Regions from separate parts of the Neobacillus sp. NPDC097160 genome, predicted to be linked through region 2. Evidence: riboswitches for the same ligand, from Rfam matches in the RefSeq annotation. Region 2 holds a riboswitch; the other holds the start of a gene.
What was found. A riboswitch is a leader RNA that binds a small molecule or an ion and turns the genes downstream of it on or off. The one in region 2 is predicted to bind FMN.

Region 1 (8,549 bases), on a different contig from region 2:
GGATATCAAGAATATCGAATGGTTAAAATTTGGATTTAATATTGATGATGATGCAACCCGGGAGCTAATATTAAAGGAACTAGAGGCGAAGGGGGAATTCGAGCTAAGTAATTCCGCCATGAAGAATATTGAGGTCAATCCGTTTGGAATTAATAAAGCGAAAGGTCTGAGTATTGTCTGCAGCCGGCTCGGAATCGAAATGAAACATGTTATGGCCGTAGGAGACAGTCGAAACGATTTAATGATGATCAAAGAGGCAGGACTTGGTATAGCGATGGGAAATGCTCAGGATGTCGTGAAGGAGGCCGCTGACTGGGTAACGGCGACAAATGAAGAGGATGGTGTGGCACAAGCCATCCGGAAATGGGTTCTTTAAAATTGGTCCAAAAAAGAAAATTACTTTTTTAAGATTTTGTGTGGTATATGACAATAACATATTGGTAAAAATAATTGAGCAAGTATATTTTGCAAAATCATGTAATTGTTACATGCTAGGAGGCTACAACGAAATGGAACATGGTAAAGTTAAGTGGTTTAACGGTGAAAAAGGGTTTGGATTCATTGAGCGTGATGGCGGAGATGACGTATTCGTACACTTCTCAGCTATTCAAGGCGAAGGATATAAAACCTTAGATGAAGGTCAAGAGGTTACGTTTGAAATTGAAAATGGACAACGTGGACCACAAGCGGTAAACGTTCGTAAAGCATAAGACCTGCCAATAAAACAGACTCCAACATGGGGTCTGTTTTTTGGTAGGCAAAAAAGGATGTCTCAAAATATTATTACATACTTGAGACATCCTTTTTTAGGAACGGTAAGATTAAACACCCATTTTTCTCCGTGAATTACTTACTTTTTTAGTCTGCTGGCTTCGCAATTTTTTTGCACTTTGCGAATTATTTGAAATGGAGGTCCCAGCGCCGGACTTATTTTTTTTATTTTCAAGCTGCTGCTTCATCGCTTCCTGTAAACTTATTTTCTTTTTTGGTTCCTCATTAATTTGTGATTGATTAGATTCACTCATACAAATCCTCCTATAAGTAGTGTTACCTACAGTATAATCTATTTTTTTATTTAATAAAAATGAACCATTAGAATTCAATCGAAATTTTTAGGACGTTATTTCTTAATTTTGGAATAACGTCCTTTATTTTTAATACCTATGTAATAGAGGGTACAGGTTATTCTCGTTAACAATCAATACTAAATTAAAATAATTATAATTTAGTATTGATTTTAATAAAATTTATATTATAATTTAGTTATCAGGTTAAAAAATAGTTTACGAGGTGATTAAATGAGTAATGGTAACAAGCATTTAACAACAGGAAACGGAGCACCAGTGGGTGACAATCAAAATTCAATGACCGCTGGTTCAAGGGGACCAACATTAATCCAAGATGTCCATTTACTAGAAAAATTGGCGCACTTTAACCGTGAACGGGTGCCTGAGCGGGTCGTACATGCAAAGGGTGCCGGTGCACATGGTTATTTCGAAGTAAGCAATGATATGTCACAATATACGAAGGCAAAATTGTTTAATGGTGTTGGTAAACGCATCCCAATGTTTATTCGATTCTCAACTGTAGCCGGTGAACTTGGTTCTGCTGATACGGTTCGTGATCCCCGGGGCTTTGCTGTAAAGTTTTATACAGAAGAAGGAAACTATGATTTAGTAGGTAATAACACTCCTATTTTCTTTATTCGCGATGCTATTAAGTTTCCGGATTTCATTCATACACAAAAGAGGGATCCAAAAACTCATTTAAAAAATCCAACCGCTGTTTGGGATTTCTGGTCACTGTCACCTGAATCTTTACACCAAGTTACTTATTTAATGGGTGACCGCGGACTTCCTGCGACACTTCGTCATATGAACGGTTACGGCAGTCATACCTTCAAATGGGTGAACGAAGACGGTGAAGCTGTATGGGTTAAATATCACTTTAAGGCCGAACAGGGTGTCAAAAATATGTCACCAGACGTTGCCAGTAAATTAGCTGGTGATAATCCGGATTATCATACCGAAGATTTGTTTAATGCAATTGAAAATGGTGACTTCCCGGCCTGGAAGCTGCATGTGCAAATTATGCCGATTGAGGATGCCAATACGTATCGGTTTGATCCATTCGATGTCACAAAAGTATGGTCCCATAAGGATTACCCGTTAATTGAAGTTGGGCGGATGGTTCTCGACCGCAACCCTGAAAACTATTTTGCCGAGGTTGAGCAGGCAACCTTCTCGCCTGGAACAATGGTACCAGGTGTGGAAGCATCACCGGATAAAATGCTTCAAGGCCGGATTTTTGCTTATGCCGATGCCCACCGCTATCGTGTAGGAACAAATCATAACCTGCTGCCGATTAACCGTCCAAAAGCAGAAGTGAACAATTATCAGCGTGACGGGTCGATGCGTTCCGATCAAAACGGCGGCGGATCGGTTTACTATGAACCAAACAGCTTCGGTGGACCTAAGGAAGCACCTGAACATAAACAAACGGCCTTCCAGGTTACAGGGGTAGCAGAGCAGGTTGCATATGACCAGGATGATCATTACACACAAGCAGGTGACCTTTACCGTTTGATGACAGAGGAAGAACGGTCCCGTTTGGTGGCGACTATCGTTGGTGCCATGAAGCCGGTAGAGAGAGAAGATATCAAGCTTCGTCAAATCCAGCATTTCTACAAAGCAGACCCAGAGTATGGCGAGCGGATAGCAAAAGGCTTAAACCTAGCAATTCCACAAGAAGTAAAATAACTAGTTAAGGCCAATTCATTAAAAATGAATGGCCTTTTTCTTTTTTTCATCGAGTAATAATTTTACAATTAATTGGAAAAAATGCAATTGAGAAGATTGTGAAGGAGCCTGCCAGTGAGTCTGAATGTTATCTATGGAGCTATATTTATTTTTTCAGCAATAAAATGGGGAGATTGGAAAAATTGGAAGGCTTATTATCCAACTTTTCTATTTTTAATGGTGGGTGACCTTGTTTATCAGTTTTTGTTTTTTAAGCATAGTATGTGGGAATATGTCCCTTTTGGAAGCGATAAAAGCTGGGCTAAGCACACCCATATTGCCTTTTTGATAATGTTAATAAAATACCCAGTTACCATAAGCATATTTCTTGGCCATATGCCAAAGGTGCCATGGAAAAAATTATTGCATATCCTTGTATGGACATTGGTCTATACGATAAACGAATTTTTTGATTTGAAAATAGGGGCCATGGTTCATAAAAATGGCTGGAATTTAGGATGGTCGGCGTTTTTTAGTTTTGTGATGTTTACAGTATTGGCAGTTCATTTTAAAAAACCACTTCTAGCTTGGATTCTTTCTGCCATCTATGCCACTTTCTTATGGAATGTTTTTGATGTGCCAGAAAGTATATTAAAATAACTTAGAGTAGACAGCCAATTAATAAGGCTGTCTATTCTTTTATCTTATAATTATTTAGGAATAAAAATTTCACCTATTTAGTCGAATTATTTTAGCAGGAGTTTCAGTGATATTGTTAGAATAATAGAAATATGTATGTATTAAAGGGGGGATTTGTTTGGGTATCCAAGTGATTGAAAGAGAAGAGATAAAAGTGGTCGGCATTTCGTGGAATGGTACATACTCACAACTTAGCACAATTCCAAGTTTATTTACTAAACTGAAGGAACGTCTTCAAGAAGTATCCCATCAGTCGAATGAACCAGTTTTGATCGCACCATTTCATAGCAGGGAAACAGAGGTCACATATTATGTAACGAAACCAGTTGAAAAAATTGATGATATTCCAGAAGGTATGGTTGGTTTTACGATTCCCCGCAAAAACTATGTTTACGCTGTACATAGAGGCAATCAGGAGGATGTAGAAAATACATATCATCGAGTGTTTGAATGGATGGACGAGTACGGCTATGAACGAGATCACTATGCATTAAGCTTGGAAATCTTTAAAGAAGAGTATCAACAGCAAAATATATCCGGCGACCTTCATTTTGAAATTTATGTGCCTGTTAAGTCTTATAAAAAATAATCATGGATTTCAATAGGTAAGGAGCTAGAATTAATTGCTCCTTATCTTTTTATATTTTATGTGAAATAATGAACATATAACAATCAAGATGCATTTCCCTTTACTGTTTGAATTAAGTATAATAATATTAAATAATATAACTGAATAAATTCCTTCGGGGTCAGGTGAAATTCCTAACCGGCGGTGATGAAGCTTCTGCTTCTTAGTCCGTGACCCGGGTAACATTTTTTGTTAAACGGTGGATCTGGTGAAACTCCAGGGCCGACAGTTAAAGTCTGGATGGGAGAAGGAAAACAAGGTTTATGGGTAGGGTGAAGTGTACCTATTTTTAAACCTCTATTTCTTATTGCCATTTTTAAGACCCTAAAGAGAATCAATCTTTAGGGTCTTTTTTACTTCGTTTTAAAGGAGAGGAAACTTGTGAACGATAGCTTCTATTATCGCACCGAAATTAATTGGTGGAAAAAATGCACCTGCATCCTTCGGGGGACAGGGAATTGAACACATATCAGAAGCTGTTTCTTTGAAGATTATACAGGTGGATCAGATTGGCAGTGATATAAGAATTATTGCTGAACCTATGTAAGGAGAAGGAATGATTATGTTTACAGGAATCATTGAAGAAATTGGTACACTCTCGAATATCCAGAGAACTGGAGAGTCGTTTGTACTAACCATTGAAGCGAAAAAAGTTCTTGAGGATGTTCATCTTGGTGACAGCATCGCCGTTAACGGGGTTTGCCTGACGGTTACTTCTTTTTCAGCAAGGCATTTTACTGTTGATGTGATGCCTGAAACCGTTAAGGTTACCAGCTTACATACCGTTAAGCGGGGTTCAAAAGTTAATTTAGAAAGAGCAATGGCAGCAGGGGGAAGATTTGGAGGTCACTTCGTCTCAGGACATATCGATGGAACAGGAGTTATAAAAGGAAAACGTGCATTCGAAAATGCGATTTATTATGAAATTGAGGCGGACCCAAATGTATTAAGATATGTCATTTTGAAGGGATCTGTTGCGGTGGATGGGACAAGCTTAACTGTTTTCGGGGTAACTGAAAATAGTTTTACACTATCTTTAATACCACATACATTGTCGGAAACGATATTGGGGCATAAGGATTCAGGGGATATAGTGAATTTGGAATGCGATATGATTGGGAAATACGTCGGTCATTTTATCAATAAACTTTCTGCTGATCCGGGACAAAAGAGCAAGTCAGGGATAACGGAAAAATTTTTAGAAGAGAATGGCTTTTACTAATATTGTATTGCGTTGAAACATGGTTAATCAGCGGATAAGCCGAGTTATTTACGAATAACCAATAAGAGGGAGTGATAGACGTGTTTAATACAATTGAAGAAGCCCTAACAGATTTAAAAGAAGGTAAGGTTATCATTGTTTGTGATGACGAGGATAGGGAAAATGAAGGGGACTTTATTGCCTTGGCAGAACATGCAACACCGGCTGTGATTAATTTAATGGCGACGCACGGCAGAGGACTTATATGTGTTCCAATTGAGGAAGAATTGGCGCAAAAACTGGACTTAATTCCGATGGTTTCTAAAAACACCGATCCACATGGAACCGCCTTTACTATCAGTATTGACCATAAATTTTCGACAACGGGAATTTCGGCATTTGAACGTTCAGCAACCATCCTAGGTTTGCTCGATCCGGAGTCAAAAGCCGCTGATTTTAAACGGCCCGGACACATTTTTCCGCTCATTGCTAAAAAGGGCGGTGTACTAAGAAGGACAGGGCATACCGAGGCGGCTGTAGACCTTGCCAGATTATGCGGTGCAAGACCAGCCGGAGTTATTTGTGAAATCATGAATGAAGATGGAACAATGGCACGTGTCCCGGAGCTGCGGAAAATTGCCGATGAGCTGAATGTAAAACTGATTACGATTAAGGACCTAATTGAATACAGAAACAAAAAAGATAACCTCATCAAACGGGAGGTAGAAATTAATTTACCTACTGAATTCGGCTCCTTTAAAGTAGTTGGTTATTCTAATCTTGTGGATGGGAAAGAACATGTTGCCCTAGTAAAGGGTGAAATTAATCCTGAAACACCCGTCCTTGTCAGAGTGCACTCTGAATGCCTAACAGGTGATGTTTTCGGGTCGTATCGGTGTGATTGTGGTCCACAGCTCCATGCCGCATTAAATCAGATTAATCAGGCAGGGAACGGCGTCTTATTGTATATGCGACAGGAGGGACGCGGTATCGGACTTCTCAATAAACTGAGGGCCTATAAACTTCAAGAAGAGGGCTATGATACGGTTGAGGCCAATGAAAAACTCGGCTTTGGGGCTGATTTAAGAGAGTATGGCATCGGGGCCCAAATTTTGAAGGATTTAGGGATTAAAAAAATGCTGTTATTAACGAATAACCCGCGAAAAATTAAAGGTCTGAAAGGCTATGATCTTGAGGTAGTGGAACGGGTACCGTTGCAAATGGAGATGAGGAAGGAAAATGCCAATTATTTAAGAACGAAGCACGACAAATTAGGGCATTTGTTACAATATTAGAAAATGGTGTGTAAAAATAAAAATCAAATGGAGGCTTTAATATGGGAACTATTTTTGAAGGAAATTTAGTGGGCTCTGGGTTAAAAGTAGGCATCGTGGTGGGACGTTTTAATGAATTTATTACTAGTAAATTATTAGGCGGTGCACAAGATGCCTTAAAAAGACATGGAGTTAGTGAATCTGATGTGGATATCGCCTGGGTTCCGGGTGCGTTTGAAATCCCGCTGATTGCGCAAAAAATGGCAAATAGTAAAAAGTATGATGCGGTTATTACGCTTGGTACAGTCATTCGCGGCTCCACTCCACATTTTGATTATGTTTGTAACGAGGCAGCAAAAGGTGTTTCGGCAACAGCATTAGCCAGTGGTATACCTGTTAGTTTTGGTGTGTTAACGACCGATTCCATTGAGCAGGCAATCGAGCGGGCGGGAACAAAGGCAGGGAATAAAGGCTGGGATGCGGCTGTTTCGGCTATTGAGATGGCTAATTTATGTAGGAATATTGAACAATAAAACAAATTGCGGAAAAAGTGCATATCTTCCAACTCTTTTTTAGAAATGTTACAAAACTTCTAAATCGACAAAATTTATAGCTGACACCGCTAGTAATTAATAAACGACCACTTGCTTGTGCAGGTGGTCGTTTTAGATGCTTCTCGGTACAGCATATTGTTGTTAATGGTTCCTTAAGAAATCAGATGTCACTCTAACGAATTCTTCAGGATATTCCATCATTGCCCAGTGTCCGCAATGAGGCATAACGTACAACCACGCATTTGGTAATGTATCTAATAATTCATATGATCGTTGAAGTGGAACCATATTGTCTAGTGTGCCGTGCACAAGGAGTGTTTTATGTTTAATATTTTTCAAGTGTTCCTGCTCAAATTCATATGAAAGGATCCCTTGCATAATAGCACCATATGACTCAAGTGCGCCTTGCTGTTTAGTTAAATTGAGCCTGTAGTTCACCAATTCACTATCCACTTCAAAATTGGGGTTGGTTAAATGACTAACAATGGTATGCATCGCATCATAATCAATTTTATAGTTTATAAGCGCTTTCATTCCGTTGGATTCTTTTTTCGGTTTCCCTGTACCCATAAGAATAATTTTATCAATTTTATCAGGATCCTTGATTGCAGCGCCTAGGCTTGTAAGCCCACCCATAGAGTTTCCTACTACTGATGCCTTTTCTAATTCTAGTGCTGAAATAAGACTGAGCAATTGATCTACACGAGCATCATGATCGTATTTAAATTCCTCCGGGCTGGGTTTATCCGATTGTCCAAAACCTACAGTATCAATTGCAATAGTTCTAAAGCCTTTTTCAGCATATAATTCTAATGATTTTTCCCAATTTCCCCAGCCATCTGCACCTGCTCCTCCACCATGAAGAAGAATAAGTGGCTCTCCTGAACCCATTTCCCAATAATGTGTTTGAATTTGATTAGTTTGAATAAATTTTCCCTCGATCATGCAAAGATCCTCCGTTCCATTTTTAGATTGTTTAAAAAATAGCAATGGCCAATTTTTATTCTAGTGTAAATGCCTTGGAAACTATTTAAATTATAATCCTAAAGATAAAAATATTACCAATTGAAAAAACATTCAGTTTATAGTCTTATTTAAACTATTTTCTATCGAAGTGGAGGTTTTAACAAAATTATAGAAGAAAACGAATCGTGTGAAGGTGGTGTAAAGCAACCGTTTAAGAAAATCTTCTTCGAAGTTTTGATATGGAAAATTTCCTCTTCTTATAAATTGATATAAAAAATTTTTTAGGTAAAGCCAAATTCATAAAGCTTTTTGAATTGGAATTTAAAAAGTTTAGGATATATACTTTCAATAGGATTTAATATTAGGAATATTCATAGTAGTCTGTATTTTATTCTGATATGTTGTTTTTCCTCCATATAAAATAAAGGTCTTATTTTTCTTGTTTTATATCATTCCACTTTTTCTTGGGGGTTTTTTGATAACATACCA
Region 2 (8,549 bases):
TTATATGAAGACATTGCAGCAGAAGAAAAAGCTAGGGCTACTTATCAGTGGTTGATTAACTTAAGTGATGATCCTGATATCAATGATAGCCTTCGATTTTTACGCGAACGCGAAATTATCCACTCACTTAGATTCCGAGAAGCCGTGGAAATTTTAAAAGATGAACGCGGCAAAAAGAAAATCTTTTAAAGGAAATAAGAAGCAGCCTGAATCCTGCTTCTTATTTCTTTTCGTGATAAAGGTTAATATCATACTGTTTTTTCATGATTTCAAAAACAATGTGGCGGTTCTTCCATTCCTCTTCCCTTTTCCATAAATCCTTACTGCGGTCGACAATTTCGCACCTTAATTCCTGATATTCCTTTTCCTTTTTCTCCTTTTGTTGTTTTAACAAATTCATTGCACCTAATCCAATAAGAGTCATGGTTAACACAAACATATTGAATGTATCATTTAATGCAACAGAAATAATCGCTAAAAATGAATAAGAATGGTGTCCAGCAATGTTGAAATAGAAATACACGAAGAAAATAAAGGCAAAAAATAGTGTTAAATAGATTGAAATATAATGCCATTTTTTCAGGTTATCGAACTTGTCCTTCCTCTTCCTTACATTTTCTAACATTTGTTTCGTTGCTTGATCTGTATGTTCAAGTAATTGGATTGGAGAATCCATTTATTATCGCCTCCATTTCTCCTTATATATTTATGACCTTGTCCCACAAATTATGTTTTTAAGATCAACAAAAAACCGATCTTGAGATCGGCTAGTTGTTTAGAGGTATTTTTAAGACTTGACCAGCATAAATATTTTCACTCTGAAGTTTATTCTCTTTCTTTATAATATCGATCCCTTTTTGGGATTGGTAATACTTATTCGCTAGCTTAAAAAGTGTTTCTTGTGGTTTAACCGTATGATAGATTATCTTCCTTGTTTGTGCGGTAGAATTTGTATTTGTTTCACTTTTTACATCCGTGGTTTGTTGCTGACTGTTTTTATCAGGAACCTGCTTATTGGCAGAGTCGTTATTTGAACTGGGTGATTGAACGGATGTATCGGAATGATTGCTTGTAACAGGTTGTACTGCTGCCTCCTTAGACTCGCTGCTTTTTTCCTCAGTTTCACTCAAATCAATGTTCTCCTGATTGGTTTCTTTTTGTTCCTCAGAAATGTTTTCGTCTTCTTGTTGCGTCTTTTCAATATTAATTGTTTCATATCCCACTGAATTTCCGGAAGTCTTTTCCGTCCCATTGATTTTTTTCCCGCTATCACGATAGGAAATCACACTAAAAATAATGATGGGAAGGAGGATAAAGCACAAGACTAATAGCCGAATGATTGGATATTTTAGCTTCCATTTCGTTTTCTTTTTCTTTTGACGGTGCACGCGCTCTCTCGGAGGTAATTTGTCACTATCACCGTCCTCAACGCTATCATTTATTTTTTGAATTCGCTGCTTTAATCTTTCCGCTTGGTCCCTGTATGGTTCTTCTTTATTCACGGAGCTCTCCCTCCTGTTCATTGTCAATTGTTGAACGTTTAAATTTTATATACATACCTAAAAGAAAATCAATAACAAAATGCATCATTATGGTTACAGCTAAATTTCCAGTGCATTCGTAAACAAGCCCAATAAAAAAGCTTAGTAAAACAATATTTAAAAATAAAAACCAATTAAAAAGATAACGATAATGGATAATAGCAAAAATGATGCTGGCTAGGATGAGTCCCACTTTTGTTTGAATGATTCCTCGAAAAAGTAATTCCTCACTAAAGGCAACAAATAGAGCAATTACAAGGATGTGAATCACATGTCTATTTTTAAAAATTCTTTCGTTCAATCCCCCGTCATCATAAAAGGAAGCTGGAAGCCATTTCATTAATCCAATATCCATGATAACAACAGCAACACCTGCAGGTATACCAATTGTAACAAGATCTATGTCATCTAAGTGAATATAATTTAAATACGAGAAATGGTCATATAACAGAAAACCTAAAATAAACGAGATGGCTAAAAGAATGATTTGTGTTAAATATAGATGATAAAGGAGCTCTTTATCCGTTAAACTTGCGATTAATTCATTATACTTCTTCTTCATTCACTCAACTCACTATTGATTAGAATTTTGGCAAGATAATCCTTCCACTTCTCTTCACTTCTTTTAAACAGCGATGTTTTTACGGTAGATAGATAATCAGTTAATTGCAGTCCACAACGGTCGCAGCATGAAGAATGCTTGTTTAGCAATATTTCATCAAAATATCGTAAGATAAATTCTCGTCTGCATGTGGTACATTCCAACCATTTTTTCATTCGAAAAATATTTTTGATTTTTATTTCTAATCTTTCGTTAACAAATTCCTTAATGGTCGACTTAAGCATTTCAGGGGAACGAACCTTTTGGGGTGAATTCATAACTAAGTCCTCGATCATTCTCCACTGAATCTCTGTAAAACCGCCCAGCTCTCTTAATCGATTAGTTAATTCTATCCTGCCATCCCTTAGTAACCCCTCATCCTTCACTTTTGCAAATAACCAATCAATCTGCTGTTCCGATGGCAACTCCCCTTCTGCTAGCTGAATGGGAAGCTGTTCATCACCTGGTGAGGATAAAGTAATAGCTACACTTGGGTTGCCATCACGGCCTGCCCTGCCGATTTCCTGAAGATAGGATTCTATTTGCATCGGCATATGATAGTGAATAATAAAACGAATATTTTCTTTGTTTATGCCCATCCCAAAGGCACTCGTGGCACAAATGACATCCAGCTGGTCATGAATAAACTGCTGCTGAATTAATATTCTTGTATTTTGATCCAATCCGCCGTGATATGCCATCGCCCGACAGATTCCATTTTCTTCTAGCATGACCGCCATTTGTTCAGCAGCCTTTTTACTTGAGAAATAAATAATTCCTGGCTTTTGGAGCCTTGAAACAAGTTCAATTACCCGGTTTTGTTTATCGTGGTAATTTTGTAATTTTTCAACATAAAAAGCAATATTCGGCCGATCAGTAGATGATTCTATTTTTACCATTTCTTCAAATCCAAGCGAATCGATAATGTCCTGGCGTACCTTTCTAGTAGCGGTCGCAGTAAGTGCAAGTGTTAAGGGATTCCCTAACTTTCCACGAATGTCACCTAACTTAGAATAATCCGGGCGAAAATCAAATCCCCACTGTGATATACAATGAGCTTCATCGACCACAAATAACGAAATGGTTAATTGCTTCAGCATCCTCATGATAAAAGGAATCCTCAGCATTTCAGGAGAAATAAAGATGAACTTATACTCCTTTAAATGAAGGAGTACATTATTTCTTTCTGCCGGTGAAAGAAATGAATTCAATGCAATGACCCTTTTCTCACCAAACCGTTTAAACTGCTCGACTTGATCCTGCATTAAGGAAAGAAGCGGAGAAATGATCAAAATATGCCCTTTTAAGATTAACCCCGGAAGTTGATAGCACAAGGATTTCCCAGTTCCTGTGGGGAGCATGGCCAATGTATGCTGTCCGGCAAGAATCGATGAAATGACTTCTTTCTGACCTGTTTTAAATGATTCAAACCCAAAATGTTTTTGTAAAAGTGTTTCTAATTCCATTATCTATCACCATTCTTTGCCAACACTAACCTTATTTGAAAATAAGTTGCTGCCGTCAATTTGTCCTTTATCAGCTTAAGCTGCTTCGTTCCGGTACTCCGAGAAATTCCTGCTATCTTCACCTGTAATTCTTTATCCACATAAGGATCTATTGAGAAATGATCGACATGTAAAGCAAATTCAACAAGATGGTCTTCTATTGTACTCAATTTCAAATGCCTGAACTTAGCAATCATATCAGGAGAATAACCCTGCATTAATAGCTTCCATGTTTTCCTAGATGAATGTGTTAATTCATCTTGTTGATGAAAGTCTTGGGTAAGAATTGTTAACAGGCTAAAACGGTTCGGATTTTGCATAATCATATTTATCAAATAATGAAGTGTATGAATACATCCGATATGGTAATCGTGGATATTCATATTTAATTTCTTTACGATCTGTATTGGAGTTAGGCCAATTTGCTGAAAACCAGTTAACCGAAACACCAAAACGGAGGGATCGATTTCCTTAGTCTCATTGAAACATTCTATCAATTCAGAGTTTACAATGCTCCCTATCTCTTTCCTTGGTACCTTGATTTCCTTTAAAGCAGATTTCAACCACAGATGAACATCTTTATTTTTTTGAATAGGAAGATAGCTTGTTTCGCCAAAAACAAGATTCGAAGTTACTTGAATAAATAACGACAGTCTTTCCCAAAACAATGAGGTAAATGGATGATAGCTCCATCCATTTATATACGTTGGGAGTGGATTGTTTTCTAATTTTGATTTTCCCAATTCCGTTAAAAGGTACTGTTGTTCACCGCAATGGTCGATCCACTTTTCCTCGAACATTGAATGAATGATTTCATCAAAGGATTCTCTTGTTAAAGGTTCGTAAATCCCAAAATAATTCTTTAAAGAAAATAAATGAGCATCTTGGATGGTTTGTGATGACTTTTTTCCATTTAAAAGGTGATAGATGGAATAGATCGTCCGTTCACGATTAATTTGTTTTAAACAATAAAGAATGATGGCTTCTAATTTCAACATATATGGTCCACCACTTTTCTACATAACATCGACAAATTCTCCGTTTTTTCTGTTTTTATTTTAACATGAAATGGGGGTTCTTGTTGCCCATAAATGTGGAAGTTTAAGAAAATCAAATATACAAACCACAGTTTTAATAGTATTTTTCTATTGAAAAGTTGACCATACAGTTTTACAATAGATATGAGTAATGCGTTTCCATTTTTATAATGGGAAACGAGTTTGAATAATATTTGTTATTTTACTGGGAGGTTTTTTTTCATGGCAAAGTACACGATTGTTGATAAGGAAACTTGCATTGCATGTGGTGCATGCGGCGCAGCAGCGCCAGATATTTATGATTATGATGATGAAGGTATTGCATTTGTAACACTTGACGACAACGAGGGAATCGTTGAAATTCCAGATGTATTAATCGATGACATGATGGATGCATTTGAAGGCTGTCCAACAGATTCAATCAAAGTTGCCGACGAAGCATTTGATGGTAATCCAACAAAATTCGAATAATATTTTGTCAATAAAATATTTTTAAGCTACTACCCCGTCTTTTTACAAGCGGGGTTTTTTATTTTTATATAATAAAAAACAGCAGGAGCCTTTATGAAGCTGCTCCTGCTGCTTTTTATGCACCTTTTACGGTGGACAATTTATTAATCCAAGCCTGCATCCGAATAAACAGCAGCATAAAGATTGCAGACATGATTACTCCTTTTAGTATGTTAAACGGTAAGACAGCAGGTACAACTAGGTTGCGCATATCAGGAAAACCCATAAGGACTGTATAGGCCGGTAAAATGAAGAAGTAATTTAAAATACTCATTACAACAGCCATTGTGACAGTGCCGGCAATTAACGCCATTGTCATACCCTTTCTAGTTTTGAGTCTGTTATATACAAAATACGTTGGCAGGATAAACACTATACCCGCAAGGAAATTGGCAATATGGCCAACCGGAATTCCTGTTTGGCTTCCTGTCGCAATATAATTTAAAACATTTTTAAAAAGTTCAACTAATACTCCTGCAATCGGCCCAAAAATTAAAGCGGCAATTAATGCTGGGATGTCACTAAAATCGACAAATAAGAAATTTGGGAATAGCGGCAGCGGGAAATTTAATAGCATTAAAAGATATGCTATACTGCTCAGCATTCCAATTGTGACGTAAGCCTTTACCGATATTTTCTTTGTTTTCTTCATTTCCTTCATCTTCCTCTCTCCTTTTTTGATCCATCGCGTAAGGAAGAGAGGTTCAGCACTAGACGGCCCGATAAATAAAAATCCCTCAAGATAAATTACTTGAGGGAGCTTACAAGGCACGCTTAATAAACGTCCAATGCACCAGCATTTTTTGAACGTTTGCAGAACCTCCATCTTCTCCCATCCAGACTATACTGTCGGCTTTGGAATCGCACCAAATCCTGCCTAAAAAGGCTCGCGGGCTCAAGAGCATTGCTCTAATACCGCCGATCGGGAATTTCACCCTGCCCCGAAGATAGATCGATATTAAATTACAACTTTATTATACTAAAGAAATTCCTTTTTGTTAAGTAAAAGGTTTTTTTAGTAAATACAAATACCCGCTGACAATCTTCAGCGGGTTTCCAGTGTATTACGGAACTGTTAAGATTTGGTTTGGTTTAATAAGATCAGACGTAAGGTTGTTTATTGCTTTTATCCTATCTACAGAAACGTTTTTTTGCAGTGCAATCGAGAACAATGTGTCCCCTTGATTAACGATATATTTTTCTTTGTTCGATTCTGATGTACCTTCATCCGTTTGCGGGTGGGAACTTACCACTAACACATTATCACCGGCACTTGCGATGCCACCTTGTACCGATTCGCCAACATCAGCCTTACCCAACAACTTTTCTGGGTCCATTGCATATTTCTTATCATATCTCCACTCTAATTGGTGGGTTTCAAAATGAAGATGTGTTCCAGTAGCTTGTCCTGTTCTTCCCATGTTCCCGATTACATCACCTTGTTTAATTGTTTGGCCAACCGATACTGTCCGCTTGTTTAAATGGGCATAAACGCTTACAAAATTACTAGGGTGTTTCATAAAAACTACATTACCGTATGTATTAGAATAATAGGACTTAACTATCACGCCGTCATCAACGGCCAGAACAGGAGTGTCCAATTTTCCCGCAATATCAATACCTTTATGTTGTCCATGCCTCGTTCCGTATGTATCGGAAATGACACCGTCTGCGGGCCATATCCAGTGATCATTCATTTCTTTATGTTCCTTTATACCCGCCGCTTCAGAATGTTTGCCGCCTAAAAATAATAAACTGACACAAAGCGCCATAATAACGGCAATTAATAATCTCTTTATGTAGTCACGCATTCTTTCATTTTCCTCCTTATAGATCTTGTCCTCTCCTCCACACCATATGTTCGTTAGTTCACGTTTAGAACATTCGCTGCTTTTGGAGAGTGACTCTGAGCATACTTGTTATAATTTGGAGTCTTCAGCAATTTTATTCAAAAAAAAATCAACCACTATGGGTTGATTGGAAATATTCATTGTATATTTCGGAAATTTGGCGCTATCGGCACCTTGATTTCATTTGATAAATCGAAAGGACCGATGGTTGGTATAGCAGAATCCTTAACGACCATTTTTTCTAGTCCGAATTCCTTCGCTGTTAAAAGCAATGCTTCAATAGAAGAAGAAGTCTGCTGGTTATTTTGCACACTTGAATTTCCTTTTAATGATAAAATTAATGTTTTGTCAGAGACTGACACATCATGTAACGGCATTAAGGGCAGCAGAGAACTTTTTAGACCCAATTCGGCATTATCGGTCTTCATTGCCTCTAATGCCGTATTAATGTCGTTAAATGTTTCTACTGATGGTGTTAGAAAAGGAATGTCACTGCCTTCGGGATAATAAAATAAAAAGGCATGTTTTTTCTCGAGAACAACATCCGCTTCTTCTAAATGACCATAATTCCCCAATTCGATTCCTGGTACACCTTTCGTCGAAAACTTTATTTTCTTAATATTACTATTGGAGGATATATCCTTTTTTAATACATTTATAAAACTAGTTTCATTGGCTGACCCTTGTCCGTACTGATGGTCAGAAGGAACATCCACCATAACACTGCTATTATTTTTATCGAGCTCCATTGTCACATTTAAAGGGTATAAATCCGATAATCCCCATTCCACTTCTTTTAAATTTGCCATGTTCTTCGTATATAGTGTAAGCCATGATTGATCTTGGGTATCATGAATGATTGTGGAAACAGGAATAAGTATTTGCGCTTGTGGATCTGGTATCCAATAGGTAAATACGGTTCCACCTGCCACATCATCGTCATAAACAGCCGTTTTTATGCTTTCAGCTTTCATTAAGTCTGTCTTTGCTGTTCCCGAATAAGTTTGTTCCTTTGATGAAGCATCCTCTTTCTTCAAATCAACTGCTGAATCTCTATCAGCAAGCTGCGTTTCCTTGTTTGCTGATGATTTTTCTTCTCGTGCTTGATCATAGGTGAAATTTGTCCCATCCATTAATTTAGGAGCTAAGATGAAAAAAAGAAGCAAGGCAGCTGCAGCAGCGATGCCCGGTAACAGCCATGGTTTTGTTTTGCGCTTTTTTAAAGAAAGATTTTGGTAAATGTCACGAGGATCGCGATGATCTTGCATTTTTGGCATTTGCCTTAATAATTCTTCGAGCTCTCTATCGCTCCACTCTGACTTTTTCACTAATTAATCCCTCCTTTTCAAAAAACATTTCCATATGCTTCTTCAAAACCTTCAAGGAGCGGTGTTGTGTTGTTTTAACCTTACTTTCCGTCCACCCTAAAGCCTGGGCTGTTTCAGCAATAGACAAATCCTGTAAATAGCGCAAAATAATAACAGACCGTTGGTCCAGCGTGCAAT

Region 1: another riboswitch for FMN. It lies ahead of ribE (riboflavin synthase); the one in region 2 lies ahead of ACIQXV_RS05030 (ECF transporter S component).

What each region holds. Positions count from the first base shown of each region.
Region 1 is NZ_JBIWDU010000010.1:227,829-236,377, forward strand. Features, by position in the region: gene ACIQXV_RS16165 (Cof-type HAD-IIB family hydrolase) at 1-376, shown strand, start outside; gene ACIQXV_RS16170 (cold-shock protein) at 510-710, shown strand; gene ACIQXV_RS16175 (hypothetical protein) at 822-1,025, opposite strand; gene katA (catalase KatA) at 1,299-2,759, shown strand; gene ACIQXV_RS16185 (CBO0543 family protein) at 2,874-3,398, shown strand; gene ACIQXV_RS16190 (GyrI-like domain-containing protein) at 3,556-4,026, shown strand; FMN riboswitch at 4,173-4,321, shown strand; gene ribE (riboflavin synthase) at 4,628-5,287, shown strand; gene ACIQXV_RS16200 (bifunctional 3,4-dihydroxy-2-butanone-4-phosphate synthase/GTP cyclohydrolase II) at 5,368-6,561, shown strand; gene ribH (6,7-dimethyl-8-ribityllumazine synthase) at 6,603-7,073, shown strand; gene ACIQXV_RS16210 (alpha/beta fold hydrolase) at 7,236-8,039, opposite strand.
Region 2 is NZ_JBIWDU010000003.1:141,006-149,554, reverse strand. Features, by position in the region: gene cotJC (spore coat protein CotJC) at 1-189, shown strand, start outside; gene ACIQXV_RS05060 (DUF2663 family protein) at 221-676, opposite strand; gene ACIQXV_RS05055 (LysM peptidoglycan-binding domain-containing protein) at 768-1,502, opposite strand; gene ACIQXV_RS05050 (CPBP family intramembrane glutamic endopeptidase) at 1,495-2,103, opposite strand; gene ACIQXV_RS05045 (RecQ family ATP-dependent DNA helicase) at 2,100-3,608, opposite strand; gene ACIQXV_RS05040 (YpbB family protein) at 3,608-4,645, opposite strand; gene ACIQXV_RS05035 (ferredoxin) at 4,907-5,155, shown strand; gene ACIQXV_RS05030 (ECF transporter S component) at 5,271-5,855, opposite strand; FMN riboswitch at 6,015-6,147, opposite strand; gene ACIQXV_RS05025 (peptidoglycan DD-metalloendopeptidase family protein) at 6,259-7,005, opposite strand; gene ACIQXV_RS05020 (hypothetical protein) at 7,182-8,372, opposite strand; gene sigX (RNA polymerase sigma factor SigX) at 8,347-8,549, opposite strand, start outside.